DNA from 2 places in the Kitasatospora kazusensis genome. Region 2 is predicted to be linked to the other one. Evidence: riboswitches for the same ligand, from Rfam matches in the RefSeq annotation. Region 2 holds a riboswitch; the other holds the start of a gene.
What was found. A riboswitch is a leader RNA that binds a small molecule or an ion and turns the genes downstream of it on or off. The one in region 2 is predicted to bind glycine.
Positions count from the first base shown of each region.

Region 1: it holds a riboswitch for glycine, as region 2 does, so the genes downstream of both, gcvT (glycine cleavage system aminomethyltransferase GcvT) here and gcvP (aminomethyl-transferring glycine dehydrogenase) in region 2, are expected to answer to the same signal.

Region 1 is NZ_BAAANT010000002.1:344,873-352,244, reverse strand. It holds gene ABD330_RS03610 (ABC transporter substrate-binding protein) at 1-1,760, opposite strand, end outside; gene ABD330_RS03605 (ABC transporter permease) at 1,887-2,885, opposite strand; gene ABD330_RS03600 (enhanced serine sensitivity protein SseB C-terminal domain-containing protein) at 3,464-4,264, opposite strand; gene ABD330_RS03595 (enhanced serine sensitivity protein SseB) at 4,445-5,245, opposite strand; glycine riboswitch at 5,437-5,540, shown strand; gene gcvT (glycine cleavage system aminomethyltransferase GcvT) at 5,734-6,867, shown strand; gene gcvH (glycine cleavage system protein GcvH) at 7,028-7,372, shown strand, end outside.
Region 2 is NZ_BAAANT010000051.1:31,732-39,103, reverse strand. It holds gene ABD330_RS28510 (MFS transporter) at 1-701, opposite strand, end outside; gene ABD330_RS28505 (PRC and DUF2382 domain-containing protein) at 915-1,988, opposite strand; glycine riboswitch at 2,217-2,320, shown strand; glycine riboswitch at 2,322-2,455, shown strand; gene gcvP (aminomethyl-transferring glycine dehydrogenase) at 2,560-5,457, shown strand; gene ABD330_RS28495 (DUF5999 family protein) at 5,651-5,842, opposite strand; gene ABD330_RS28490 (hypothetical protein) at 6,128-6,718, opposite strand; gene ABD330_RS28485 (glutamate-cysteine ligase family protein) at 7,069-7,372, shown strand, end outside.

The DNA of each region.
Region 1 (7,372 bases), on a different contig from region 2:
CCGTCGGAGACGCCGAGAGCCTGGAAGTCGACCTCGCCGAAGGCGTCGGTGACGTAGACGTTGGTCAGACGCGGGTTGCGGTAGTTCAGCGCCTTGTCGGCGACGATCGGCAGCCACACCGCGCTGTCGGTGACCTTGTGGTTGATCTGGGTGTAGAGCGCCGCAGCCTTGGCCGGGTCGGTCTCCGCAGCAGCCTGGTCGAACAGGGAGTTGATCTGCGGGTCGTTCGTCTCCGGGTAGTTGCTGTTGCCGTTCTGCGTGATGAAGCGGCCGTCCATCAGCGGCTGCATGAAGCCGGCGCCGTTCGGGTAGTCGGCACCCCAGCCCATGACGATCAGGCCGTAGCCCTTGCTGTGGACGACGTCGGGCGCACCCACGACGGACTGGTACAGCTTGCCGTCGTACTGGTACACGTCGATCGTGACGCCGATGGCCTTCATGGCGGTCTGCAGGGCGATGGCCGAGTTGACCTCCTTGGCCTTGTTCCCGCGGACGGCGATGGTGGTCTTGAAGCCGTCAGGCTTGCCACAGGCCGCGAGCTCCGCCTTGGCCTTGGTCAGGTCGGGCTTGCCCTTGGTCAGACCGAACGGGTCGTAGTCGTCCGAGCCGAGGATGTTCGGGGGCAGCATCGAGCCGAACAGCGAGCCGGCCGACGAGCCGCCGCGGGCGGTCTGCAGCGCGGTGGTGTCCGCCGCGTACATCACCGCGTTGCGGCAGTGGATGTTGTCGAAGGGGGCGACCTTCGGCTGGATCGAGATGAAGCGGATGAAGCCGTTGTACGGGTCGTCCGAGTTGGCCTTCAGCTTCGGGTCCTGGAGGACCTTCACCTGGGCGGCCTGCGAGAGACCGGTCTGGCTCCAGTCGAGGTCCGCGGTGCCGTCCAGCAGACGCTGGTCCATGTCGTCGGAGTTGGTGGTGACCGTGAGGTCGACCTCGTCCGGCAGGGCCTTGCGGAACGGGTCCGAGGCCGGGTCCCAGTTCTCGTTGCGGACGAGCGTGTAGCTCTTGCCCGGCTGGATGGTCTTGAACTTGTACGGGCCCGAGGAGACCGGGTGGTCGCCGTACTTGGAACCGGTGTCCTGCTTCTGCGGGACCGGCGCCGAGGTGCCCATGGCCAGCAGGTACGGGAAGGACGAGTCGGCCTTCGCCAGCGAGAAGACGATGGTGGTGTCGTCCGGGGTGGTGACCGTCTTGAGCCCCAGCTTGTTGGGGTCGGTGTCGGTGTACGGGCCCTTGTAGTTCTGGCCCTGGTCCAGCTCGTTGATCATGTACGTCGGGCCGCCGGAGACGACGTCCTGCGCGAAGACGCGCTCGATGCCGTACTTGATGTCCTTCGAGGTGATCGGCGAGCCGTCCTCGAACTTCAGGCCGGAGCGCATCTTGAAGGTGTAGGTCTTGCCGTCGGCCGAGACGGTCGGCTGCGCGGAGGCGAGGTCCGGGACGAGCTTGAGGCCGTCCTTGCCGGGCTTGCCGTCGAACGCGAGCAGCGTACGGGCGTAGTAGCGCTCGTAGTTCCAGACCGAGGCGTAGTACGCGCGGCCCGGGTCGAGCGAGTCGACGTCCGTGCTGGTCCAGAGGTTGAGCGTGCCACCCTTCTTGTCAGAGGGGTTCAGCACCTTGTCGACGGCGCCGTTGAAGCCGCCGGCGCTGGCGCTCGCGGAGGCGCCGGAGCCGCCACTGCTCGAACCGCCGCACGCGGAGGTGGTGAGGGCCAGCGTCGCCACCAGAGCGGCGGCTGCGAGCGTCCTGTTACGCGTCATGGGTACGGATCCTCCTGAAGGGTGTGCGGGCCTGAGCGGTCCGCCGAGGGTGTGGTGACGCCCCCGAGTTGGTGGGCCGGTTCATGGGGGTGCGGCCGGCCGCAGGGGTTGGGAAGTGCGGCGGGCTCAGTTGCCCTTGGGGTCGAGCGCGTCGCGCAGGCCGTCGCCGAACAGGTTGAAGGCGAGGACCGTGATGAAGATCGCCAGACCGGGGACGACCATGTAGGTCGGGTCCGCGGTGTAGATCTTCGTGGCGTCGGAGAGCATCTGACCCCAGGAGGGAGTCGGCGGCTTGACACCGGCGCCGAGGAAGCTGAGAGCGGCTTCGCTCAGGATGTTGGTGGGGATGATCAGGGTCGTGTAGACCAGGATCGGGGCCACCAGGTTGGGGAGCAGCTCGCGCAGCAGGATGTGGACACTGCCGGCGCCCAGGCTGCGGGCCGCGTCGACGAACTCGCGTTCGCGCATCGACAGGGCCTGGCCACGGACGATGCGCCCGATGTAGGGCCAGCCGAAGAAGCCGATGACCAGGACGAGGATGGCCATCCGGACGCCGCTGCCGGTCAGTCCGAAGAGCGTGTTGGGCATCACGGAGACCAGGGCGATGCTGAAGAGCAGCTGCGGGAAGGCCAGCAGCACGTCCATCGTCCGGCTGATCGCCGCGTCCACCCAGCCGCCGAAGTAGCCGGCCGCGATACCCATCAGCACACCGATGACCACCGAGACGCCGGCGGCCAGGAAGGCCACGGTCAGGGAGATCTGGGCGCCGTAGACGATCCGGCTGAAGACGTCGCGGCCGAAGGTCGGGTCGACGCCGAGCAGGTAGTCGCTGCTCATGCCGCCGAACGCGCCCTTGGGCAGGCCGAGGTCCGGGTTGATCTGGTCCGGGTGCGGCTGGTCGACCGGGTGACCGAAGAGCGCGGTCAGCACCGGGGCGAAGATCGCCGCCAGGATCAGCAGGATCACCACGATGCCGCCCGCGAGGGCGACCTTGTCTCTCTTGAGGCGGTCCCAGGCGATCCGGCCGGGCGACCGGCCTTCGATCTTCTTCGGCGTGACGGCGGCCACGGCCGGGTCAGGCTCTGCCCCGGCGGCGGTGCCGGTGGTCTCGGTGGGTGTGATCATGAGTCAGTTCGTTCCCCTCGCCGACGGTGGCCGGCCCACGGTCCAAGCCGTACACGATGCGCCCGGGCCCGATCAGGACCCGGAGCCGAGGACGGTCCGGTTGTCGCGTACTGGTGCGGTGCGGTGCGTCGGTGCGGTGGTGCCGTTGCCGGTTCGGCAGTTCGGCGGTGCAGAAATCGTTGTCAGGGGTACGCACCTGGCCGGCGCGCTGTGTGGGGGGCGCGTCGTCGGGTGCGGGCGGTACGGAGAGCTACGAGTGGAGCTTGGAGGTAGGGCTCTTGCAGGCGGAGCAGGGCGCACCGGGGTGCTGCCGCGCGGAGGTGCACATCGCGCGGTGATCATGCGTCCAGGATGCGCGTTCGCCTTTTTGAGGCCCGTCCCGCGCACTGCACTGCGCAGACTCTCCGTCATTCGGACGGACTTACGCCAGACCTGGCCGCCGAAGGATGCCCAACTGTGATCTGTCGACATACACCGGTGATCTTGCGGCATAGGCCTCTTCACGCGCCCGCAACAAGTCTGTCAAGACCCGTGCACCATTGTGACTGAGAGTCAACCCGGTTGGGTACGAACGTGGTTCAGCGCGCGGGGTGCCCTGTCCAGGGCTGCTGCGGCCAGCCGTACCCGGGCTGGGCGGACGTCTGCGACGGGCCGGGCCGGGCCTCGCGGTCGAAGAACGGCCGGGCGTGCGCGCGCATCCACAACGCGACCGGATCGTAGTCGTCGGCCAGCACCACGGTGGAGACGGCGAGGCCCTCGGGCGCGTGCGGGAGCGCCCGCTGCACCAGGGCCCGGACGGCCTCGACGGCGGGCGGCGAGGTGTCGTACAGGTCGAGGCCGATCGCGAGGTACGGCTCGCCGAGCGCGGGGCGCACCCAGGCCCGGCGGAGCGCCCGGACGGGCCGGACGTCGACGGCCTGCTGTTCGAGCAGCGCGTAGAACTGCGGCGCGGACACCTGCGGCTCGCTCAGCCCGAGCGGCCCGGCCGGCAGCCGGTCCAGGCCGCCGGCCACCCGTCTGAGGTCGGCCCACGGGATGCCGACGCCGCCGCCGGGGACGTGCGGGTCGAGCCAGAGGCCCCAGCGGGTGCGGTAGAGCGCGGCGGCGATCTCCGGGCCGGAGATCACCTCGTGCGCCCGGGCCCAGCCGCTGGCGGCGAGCTGCCCGGAGGAGGTGGCGGCGGGGGCGTAGCCCTGTCCGGCGACGTCCATGTTCCCGTACTGGGCGTCCGGGCTGCCCGGACTGCCGTGCCAGAGCAGCATCCAGACCTGGCCCTCGGCGAGGGCGCGGAGCAGGTTCTCGTACGCGTCGTAGCGCTCCGGCGCGACCTCGCGCAGGGCGCGTTCCAGCGCGTTGCCGCCTGCCGCTCCGGCGCTCACGTCGAGTCCTCTCTGCGTCGTCCCCGCTTGTCGGGGCCACGTGTCGGGGGGCAGCCTATGCTTCACCGCCCACACCCGGCCCCAGGGGCGCGGCCCACTGCGCGCGGCGGGAGATTCCGGTGCCGTCGGGCCCGCTTGCGCGCAGTTGCGCGCATCCGGGGCCGCGCACGGCCGGCCCCCTCAGCCCCTGGCGTAGAACGGCCGCACCCGGGTCAGCAGCCACTCGACCACCGGGTCGGCGACCAGGTCGAGGAGCACCAGGTGGACGCCCCAGGGCGGCGGGGCGGTTCCCAGGGCGCGGCCGAGCGCCTCGTTGACGTGGGCGGGGTCGGCGGCCCAGGCCGGGTCCAGCTGGACGCCGACGAACAGCGCCGGCGCCTCCCCCTCCACGCTCGCCAGCGCCCGACGGGCCGTCAGCACGCCCGGCAGCTGGGACATCTCGGTGATCGCGGCGGCCAGGAAGGCGTACGGCTCCTCGTGCGGCTCCGGCTCCCGCAGCGCGACCCGGCCGCCCTCCGCCCGGCCGGCCGCCTGCTGCTCCCAACGGGCCTCCTGCGGACCGCGCCGCAGCTCACCGACCCCCTCGGGCGGCACCGGGATGCCGACCGGCGCCTCCGGGTTGACGGCGATGCCGATGCCGAGCGGCAGCCCGCGGGCGAACTCCCAGGCCGGGGCGATGGCGAACGGCACGCCGGGGGCGTGCTGGAGGAACTGCTCCTGCGAGGAGAAGACCGGTACGTACGGGGAGCCGGCCAGCTCGATCGTCGGCAGGTCCAGCGCCTGGCCCTGCGGATCGGCCCCGGCCGGCAGCGGGATCCACAGCTGGCTGCGGGCCAGCACCTCGATCACCCTGGGCGTGGCGCCCGGGTCGCCGAGCGCGGCCGTGAGCACCTGCTCCAACTCGTTGGCGGGCCAACCGCCGCCCTGCGGAGCCGTCCCCGGCTCGGCCCATGACTGTGTCCCTACCGCCGGGTCGTCCATCCGCCTCTGGTACCGCCCCTCGTGCCCGTGTTGACCGACATCAAGAGGGTAGCGGTCGGGCCGGTACCGCAGGAGGACCGGCGAGGCCGCCGAGATGACAGGGAGATCCGGGCCCCTCTCCCGTGCGCCCGCGCGGCATGCCATGATGGGCGCGTCTTCCCAGTAGGACCCTCAACTCCATAACGGCCGCTCGAACCCGCGCGGGAGAGTCCGGAGTGCCCCCACGGGCACGGGCCGGCGCCGAAGGAGCAAGTCCTCCCCGGAATCTCTCAGGCACCCCTACCGCACGGGCTAGGCACATCTGGAAAGTGGACACGGCCGCGCCGTGCGCCCACCCACGGTGCAAGCCGCCATCCTTGTCCTCGGGACAGTGGCGGTGAAGCTCTCAGGTTGCGACGACAGATGGGGAGACTTCGCCCCCGCATGCCCGTACGCAGGTCACACGCCCCGCGTGCCACCCCTGAGTGCCCAGCCAAGGAGCCACCGTCATGTCTGTTGAGCAGGCCGTTCCCCGTCTCACCGCGCTCGACGCGCTGCACCGCTCGCTCGGCGCCACGATGACCGACTTCGCGGGCTGGGACATGCCGCTGCGCTACGGCAGCGAGCGCGAGGAGCACCTGGCCGTCCGCACCAAGGCCGGCCTCTTCGACCTCTCGCACATGGGCGAGATCACCGTGACCGGCCCGCAGGCCGGCGAGCTGCTCGACCACGCGCTGGTCGGCTTCATCTCCGCGCTCGGCGAGCTGCGCGCCCGCTACACGATGATCTGCCGCGAGGACGGCGGCATCCTGGACGACCTGATCGTCTACCGCACCGGCGAGACCGAGTTCATGGTCGTCGCCAACGCCTCCAACGCGCAGGTCGTGCTGGACGCGCTGACCGAGCGCGCGGCCGGCTTCGACGCCGTCGTCCGCGACGACCGGGACGCGTACGCGCTGCTCGCCGTCCAGGGCCCGGAGGCGAACGGCATCCTGGCCTCGCAGACCGACGCCGACCTGCCCGGCCTGAAGTACTACGCGATCCTGCCCGCCGTGGTGGCCGGCCGGAACGTCGAGCTCGCCCGCACCGGCTACACCGGCGAGGACGGCTTCGAGATCTTCTGCGCCCCCGCCGACGCCGAGCACATCTGGAACGCGCTGACCGAGGCGGGCGCCCCCGTCGGCCTCGTCCCGTGCGGCCTGTCCTGCCGCGACACGCTGCGCCTGGAGGCGGGCATGCCGCTGTACGGGCACGAGCTGAACACCGACCTGACGCCGTTCGACGCGGGCCTGGGCCGGGTCGTCCGCTTCGACAAGACCACCAACAACGGCGAGTTCGTCGGCCGCAAGGCGCTGGAGGCCGCGGCCGCCGAGGCCGAGTCCAACCCTCCGCGCAAGCTGGTCGGCCTGGTCTCCGAGGGCAAGCGCGTCCCGCGCGCCGAGTACGCGGTCGTCAGCACGGACGGCACCCCGATCGGGCGGATCACCTCCGGCGCCCCCTCCCCCACCCTCGGCAAGCCGATCGCCATCGCGTACGTGGACGCGGCCCACGCCGCGCCCGGCACCGCGGTGGCCGTGGACGTCCGCGGCAAGCACGAGCCGGTCGAGGTCGTCGCGCTGCCGTTCTACAAGCGCGCCCGCTGAGCGACTCCGCCGGCCGGCCTGCCGGGCACGGGTCCACCGTGCCGCCGGGCGGCCGTTCCCGGCGGGGACCCCAGTCCGGCTCCATCACCCCTCTGGTCCGGTCCGGTCCGCTCAGCGGACGGCTGCGCCCTACCCTCTTGCGATCCTGGAGAATGACGCCATGAGCAACCCCACGAACCTGCAGTACAGCAAGGAGCACGAGTGGCTGACCGCCGTCGAGGACGGCGTGTCGACCATCGGCATCACCAAGCACGCGGCCGACGCGCTCGGTGACATCGTCTACGTCCAGCTGCCCGAGGTCGGCGCAGAGGTCGAGGCCGGTGAGACCTGCGGCGAGCTGGAGTCCACCAAGTCGGTCAGTGACCTGTACTCGCCGGTCACCGGCAAGGTCACCGAGGTCAACACGGACGTCGTGGACGACCCGGCCTCGGTGAACGCGGACCCGTTCGGCAACGCCTGGCTGTTCAAGGTCCAGGTCGAGTCCGTCCAGGACGAGCTGCTCAGC
Region 2 (7,372 bases):
TTCGAGGTCCAGCCCCACTCGTTGCCCTGGCTGACGGCGACCAGCAGCGCGGAGAGCCAGCCGGCCAGGGTGATCGCGCCGAGCGGGTCGGCGCCGCCCTCCTTGTCGGTCACCGGGTCCTTGGGGACGCGGAAGGCGACCAGGGCGGCGGCGATCAGTCCGAAGACCAGGCCCATCCAGAAGATGGACTTGTAGCTCCAGTGCTCCAGCAGCAGGCCGGTGGCGACCAGGCCGAGGCCCGAGCCGACGCCCATCGAGGCGCTGATGGCGGCGACGCCGCCGGTGACCTTCTCCTTGGGCAGCTCGTCGCGGACGATGCTGATCGCGAGCGGCAGCACACCACCGCCGACGCCCTGCAGGACGCGGGCGACCACCAGCCAGGTGAAGGAGTGGGTGCTGACCGCGAGCGCGGAACCGGCGATCAGGCCGGCCAGCGAGATCATCAGCATCGGCTTGCGACCGCGCAGGTCGCCGAAGCGGCCGAGCAGCGGGGTCAGCACGGCGGCCGAGAGCAGGTTGGCCGTCATCAGCCAGGTGATGTTGGAGCCGCTGACGTTCAGCTCCTTGGCCAGCGACGGCAGGATCGGGACGACCGCGGTCTGCACCACGCTGTACGCCAGCATCGCCAGTACCAGGGCGGGGAGCACACGTGCGCTGCTCGGCTTCGAGGCCGTGGCGGTGGGCTGTGGTGCCTCACTCACGGGTCATTCCTCCAGTTCAGGGCCGCCCGGCGCAGGCGCTTCAGGCGACGAAAGTAAACGAACTGAAGTAACGATGCCCCCAGATACTTCACTATGTCAAATATCGATCGGTGAATCTTTGGACGGCGTGAGGCCCCGGCCCCTTGACGAGGGGTCAGGGCCTCACGGGCAGCCGTCAGGCCCGGGCCGGAGCCGTTGCGCCGGTACCGGCCGTCAGGACGGGCGCAGCGGCTCGGGACGGGAGTTGCCCGGCATCGCGGCGCCGGCCGGCGGGGCCGCCGACGCGGCGGAGGCCGCGGTGGGCATCGAGGAGTCCTGGATCTCGACCTGCTCGCGGCGCAGGTCCTCGCGGATCAGTGCCTCCTCGGTGTACCGCTCGACGACCAGGCGGACCCGCTCGATCGGCGCCAGGTACTTGTGCACCACCGGCCGCTCCTCGCGCAGGGTCACCTCCTCCACCGCCTCGGCGATCTCCTGCTCGCTCAGCGCGGCCCGCTCGGCCTCGGTGACCGGGACACGCTCGACCCGGACGCGCTCGCGGACCACCGGCACCCGGCGCTCGACCGCCTCGGTGGTGACGTACTTGCGCAGCGTCGCGGTGCCGACGGTGTGCCACTCGGTGGTGATCTCCAGCCGTTCCTCGCGGCAGGTGATCTCCACCGGGCCGTTGGGGGAGCTGGTCGCCGCGGCCTGGGGGACCGGCCGTTCGACGGTCGGGGGGTTCAGGTTGCGGGTGTCGGCCTCGGTGTGGGCGGACATGGGAGCGGTGGTCATGGGCGCGCTGGTCATCGGCTTCTCAAGGGTCGAGGCGGGCTTCTGCTGGTCTGCTACTGCGGTCGCGGCGGCGAACGCCATCGGCGGCGTGCCGTTCGCCGCGGTGCCACCCGGGCCGGTGTTCTTCGGGGTGCTGCCGAAGTCGTGGTCGCCGTTGCTGTTCCGGGAACCGTTGGCGGCCGTCGGCGGCGGGGCGGCGCCGTTGGTGTCCAGCCCGTAGTAGCGGTAGAGCTGGAGCTCCTGGGCCGGGGAGAGGTGCTGGCCCACGCCGAAGTCCGGCGACTCCTTGATCAGCGATTTGTCGTACGGGACCTTGAGTTCCTCGCCCGAGAACTCGCTGGTGGTCAGCGGGACGAAGGCGTCCCGGCCGAAGATCCCGGTCCGCACCGCAGCCCACTCGGGCTCACCGGTCGCGTCGTCGAGATACACCTCGTCGACCGTGCCGATCTTGTCACCGTTCCGGTCGACCGCCTTGTGTCCGATCAGGTCTCGCGGATCGATATCGGTCTGCACGCTGTCCTCCAGTGCAACGCTCCTGGATAGGTCGGAGGGCGGCTGGAGGAGCTGTCCATCCGCCATCTCATACGAAAAGCCATCAAACGGGCGGCGGCTACCCGAGCGCCGCCGTACGGGACGGAACTGGTCCGTCCGGGGTCGTCCGGGGTCGTCCGTATTCGTCCCGACCTACCTGACACGGCCCGTGATCCGGAGGGTTTGCGCTGGTACCCTGGGCGCGACCGCCGAGCCCGCGCGGGAGAGTCCCCACCTCCGGAAACACGAGGCAGGGGCGCCGAAGGAGCAACTCCTCCCCGGAATCTCTCAGGCATCCGTACCGTGTGGGATAGGTCACTCTGGAAAGTAGGGCAGGACCGCCGGCGAGGGAGCCGGCGACACCCACCCTCACCGACGGTGCAAGCCGACGGGCCGCCCTCGGGCATCCCGTGCGGGTGAAGCTCTCAGGTACCGATGACAGAGGGGGAGGCCTGTCGGGTCCGTACCCGGAGAGCCCCGCTGTCCCACGGCGGCAGAGGCTCATCAGGTGTGCGCACCCCAGCCGGTCCGTGACCAGGAGGCCTCGACCCCCATGAACGCCCAGCCGACCAACGGTCGCCACAGCGACGCGACGCTCACCGAGCTCGAGCAGGCCAGCCCCTTCGAGACCCGCCACATCGGCCCGGACGCGGCCGCGCAGGACAAGATGCTCGCGCACGTCGGCTACGGCTCGCTCGACGAGCTGTCCGCCGCCGCCGTGCCCGAGGCGATCCGCAGCCTCACCGCCCTCGCCCTCCCGGACGGCCGGAGCGAGGCCCAGGTGCTCGCCGAGCTGCGCGAGCTGGCCTCGAACAACCAGGTGCTGCAGCCGATGATCGGCCTCGGCTACTACGGCACGTTCACCCCGCCGGTGATCCTGCGCAACGTGCTGGAGAGCCCGGCCTGGTACACCGCCTACACGCCGTACCAGCCGGAGATCTCGCAGGGCCGCCTGGAGGCCCTGATCAACTTCCAGACCCTGGTCTCCGACCTGACCGGCCTGGCCACCTCCGGCTCCTCCCTGCTGGACGAGGGCACCGCCGCCGCCGAGGCGATGGCGCTGGCCCGCCGCGTCGGCAAGGTCAAGAACGGCGTCTTCCTGGTCGACGCCGACACGCTGCCGCAGACCGTGGCCGTGATCCGGACCCGCGCCGAGCCGACCGGCGTCGAGGTGGTCGTCGCCGACCTCTCGGCCGGCATCCCCGCCGAGATCGCCGAGCGCGGCGTCTTCGGCGTGCTGCTCCAGTACCCGGGTGCCTCCGGCGCGGTCCGCGACCTCGCCCCGGTGATCGAGCAGGCGCACGGTCTGGGCGCGATCGTCGCCGTCGCCGCCGACCTGCTGGCCCTGACCCTGCTCAAGTCGCCGGGCTCGCTCGGCGCCGACATCGCCTGCGGCACCTCGCAGCGCTTCGGTGTCCCGATGGGCTTCGGCGGCCCGCACGCCGGCTACCTGGCCGTGCGCGCCGAGTACGCCCGCAACCTGCCCGGCCGCCTGGTCGGCGTCTCCGTCGACGCCGACGGCAACCGCGCCTACCGCCTGGCCCTGCAGACCCGCGAGCAGCACATCCGCCGCGAGAAGGCCACCTCCAACATCTGCACCGCCCAGGTGCTGCTGGCCGTGATGGCCTCGATGTACGCCGTCTACCACGGCCCCGACGGCCTGGCCGACATCGCCCGCCGCACCCACCGCTACGCCGCCGCGCTGGCCACCGGCCTGCGCGCCGGGGGCGTCGAGCTGCTGCACGACGGGTTCTTCGACACCGTCACCGCCCGCGTCCCGGGCCGCGCCGCCGAGGTCGCCGCCGCCGCGCGCGCCAACGGCGTCAACGTCTACCAGGACGGCGAGGACCTGATCTCGGTCTCCTGCGACGAGACCACCACCCGCGAGCACCTGGCCGCCGTCTGGTCCGCCTTCGGCGTCATCGGCGCCGAGATCGACGAGGCCGCCGACGCGCTGCCCGCCGCGCTGCTGCGCACCGACGAGTACCTGACCCACCCGGTCTTCCACAGCCACCGGTCCGAGACCGCCATGCTGCGCTACCTGCGCCGCCTGTCGGACCGCGACTACGCGCTGGACCGCGGCATGATCCCGCTGGGCTCCTGCACCATGAAGCTCAACGCGACCACCGAGATGGAGCCGGTCACCTGGCCCGAGTTCGGCCAGCTGCACCCCTTCGCGCCGATCGACCAGGCGCAGGGCTTCCTGACGCTGATCCGCCAGCTGGAGCAGCAGCTCGTCGAGGTCACCGGCTACGACGCGGTCTCGATCCAGCCGAACGCCGGTTCGCAGGGCGAGCTGGCCGGTCTGCTGGCCGTCCGCGCCTACCACCACGCCAACGGCGACACCCAGCGCGACATCTGCCTGATCCCGGCCTCCGCGCACGGCACCAACGCGGCCTCCGCCGTGATGGCCGGCATGCGGGTCGTGGTCGTCAAGACCCTGACCGACGGTGACGTCGACGTCGAGGACCTCCAGGCCAAGATCGACCAGCACCGCGACCAGCTCGCCGTGCTGATGGTCACCTACCCGTCCACCCACGGCGTGTTCGAGACCCAGATCACCGACATCTGCGCGGCCGTGCACGACGCGGGCGGCCAGGTCTACGTCGACGGCGCCAACCTGAACGCCCTGGTCGGCCTCGCCAAGCCGGGCAAGTTCGGCGCGGACGTCTCGCACCTGAACCTGCACAAGACCTTCTGCATCCCGCACGGCGGCGGCGGCCCCGGCGTCGGCCCGGTCGCGGTGCGCTCGCACCTCGCGCCGTACCTGCCGAACCACCCGCTGCAGAGCGAGGCCGGCCCGGCCACCGGCGTCGGCCCGATCTCGGCCGCGCCGTGGGGCTCGGCGGCCATCCTGCCGATCTCCTGGGCGTACGTCCGCCTGATGGGCGGCGAGGGCCTCAAGCACGCGACCCAGGTCGCCGTGCTGAACGCCAACTACATCGCCAAGCGCCTGGCCCCGCACTTCCCGGTGCTCTACACCGGCCCCGGCGGCCTGGTCGCGCACGAGTGCATCATCGACCTGCGTCCGCTCACCAAGGAGACGGGGGTGACCGTGGACGACATCGCCAAGCGCCTGATCGACTACGGCTTCCACGCCCCGACCATGTCCTTCCCGGTGGCCGGCACGCTGATGATCGAGCCGACCGAGTCCGAGGACCTGCACGAGATCGACCGGTTCTGCGCCGCGATGATCGAGATCCGCGCGGAGATCGAGAAGGTCGGCTCCGGCGAGTGGGCGGCGGACGACAACCCGCTGCGCAACGCCCCGCACACCGCCGCCGTCATGGCCGGTGAGTGGGAGCACGGCTACACCCGCCAGGAGGCCGTCTTCCCGGCCGGCGTCAACCCGGCGGACAAGTACTGGCCGCCGGTGAGCCGGATCGACGGCGCGTACGGCGACCGCAACCTGGTCTGCTCCTGCCCGCCGCTGGACGACTACGGCGTCTGAGGCCGCGGTGCTCGGGGGCACGCGGGGGCTGAGCGAGGCGGTCGGTGCGGCGACGTAGCCTTCCGTTCCGCGCAGTTCCCCGCGCCCCTGAAGGGCATACGGCCGGCGTAGCGTCGAAGGCCCCGGTGGAGAGAGTTTTTCTCTCCGCCGGGGCCTTCGACGTGGTCGGTGCCCCCGATTTCTGTCCGCGGCCTCAGCCGGTGACCGCCAGCGGACGGCGCGGGGCGATGACCCGGCCGTCGGGGAGCAGTTCGCCGGTGTCCTCGAAGAGCAGGACGCCGTTGCAGAGCAGGCTCCACCCCTGCTCCGGGTGGCGGGCCACCGGGACGGCCGCCTCCCGGTCGGAGGACTCCGCCGACGGGCACTCAGGACGGTGCTGGCACATAGCTCGTACCCTCGCTTCACTTGCGGCCCGGCCCGCCCCACGGCCGCTTCCGGGCGGCCGCCATGCTGGTCGGATCCTTCCGGCCGGCCCAGGAGTGAACCGGCGCTTCAGCGGGTAGGGCTATGCCCCGCCTCGCTGGTACCCAGTGTCGGCTTCCGGGGGCCGCCGCGCAGCCGTTTGGTGATATGCGGCACAGCAGGCCGCCGCCGCTCACCCGATCGGACGGGCGGACGGCGGCGGACGGTGCCGGGCGGACGGTCGGCCGTCCGGGTGAGAGTGAAGGGGTCAGGAGACGCCGAGCACCATCGGCGCGGGCGCGGTGGAGCGCTCCAGCAGGGCCAGCAGGTCGGCGGCCGGGTACACCCGGTGGGCGGTGATGCCGAGCGGGGCCGGGGAGAGCGGGATCAGCAGGTCGGTCGCCGGGCCCACCTCGGGGTGGTGCAGCCACAGCGCGGTCGCGTAGTGGCCGGGCATCGACAGCAGGCGGGGCAGGTGCCTGGCCCGGGAGGACTGGGCCAGCTGCCAGGCCTGTCGCAGCGCGCGGACCGTGGAGTCGAGGTAGGGGCCGGCGGTGAAGTGCGAGAACGCGTAGCCCCCCGGCGTCTCGACCACCTCCGCGGCCGCCGCGATCGCGGTCGGCCCGGGCCCTGCCGGGCTCTGCTCGATCAGGAACCGCCAGCCGGTGCGCGGCGCGGAGAAGAGCTCGGCCCCCGGGCCGTCCAGCACGTGCACCGCGAGCGGATGCGCGGGCAGCAGGGGCCCCGCCGCACCTCGCAGGGCGCGGGCGGCGGGCTGGCGTAGTGCGGCCTCGGAGTCGAGTGCCGAGAGGACCGCGCGCAGCGCGGCGGCCGGGGGCTGGGGGGTCTGCAGAGTCATGGCGGGGCGCCTCTCCGTGCTAGATCGGCGTGCGAGTGCGGCATACCGGCGTGGCAGTGGTGTGACGGAACCTGGCCGTGTCCGGTTGGGCATGATCGCGGTGCGGGCGGGAACCTGCCGTCGACGAGGGACTCGGAGCGGCATGGAACCGGGCTTGAGTGCAGTGCGAATTCTACTCGAACAGGTGCACAGGGTGACCTTCATATCACGTTCGGTTTCGGCGGGCAAGTCGGCCATTCTGCTGACTGATCGTCAGAATCCTTGTGTCGTCAACCCGTTCGAGTGCCTGGGCTATCGATCTTCCGGCGGGGCATGATGCAGTAACCGTCGACCTAGGTGAAGGGGCACCCATGGGCGAGAAGGTCGTGGCGACGCGTGCCGAACTCTCCGACCGGCAGCTGTACCGCCGGAAGCTCCAGTCCTGTCAGGACGCGCTGGAACGGATGCTGCGGGAGGGGCGTTTCGACCGGCCCAGGGCCATGATGGGCCTGGAGATCGAGCTGAACCTCGCCGACGAGCAGGGCCTGCCGCTGATGAGCAACGAGCAGGTGCTCGGCGCGATCGCCTCCAGCGACTTCCAGACCGAGCTGGGCCGGTTCAACATCGAGGTGAACATCGCGCCGCGCCGGCTCGGCGGTCACGTCCTGGAGGAGC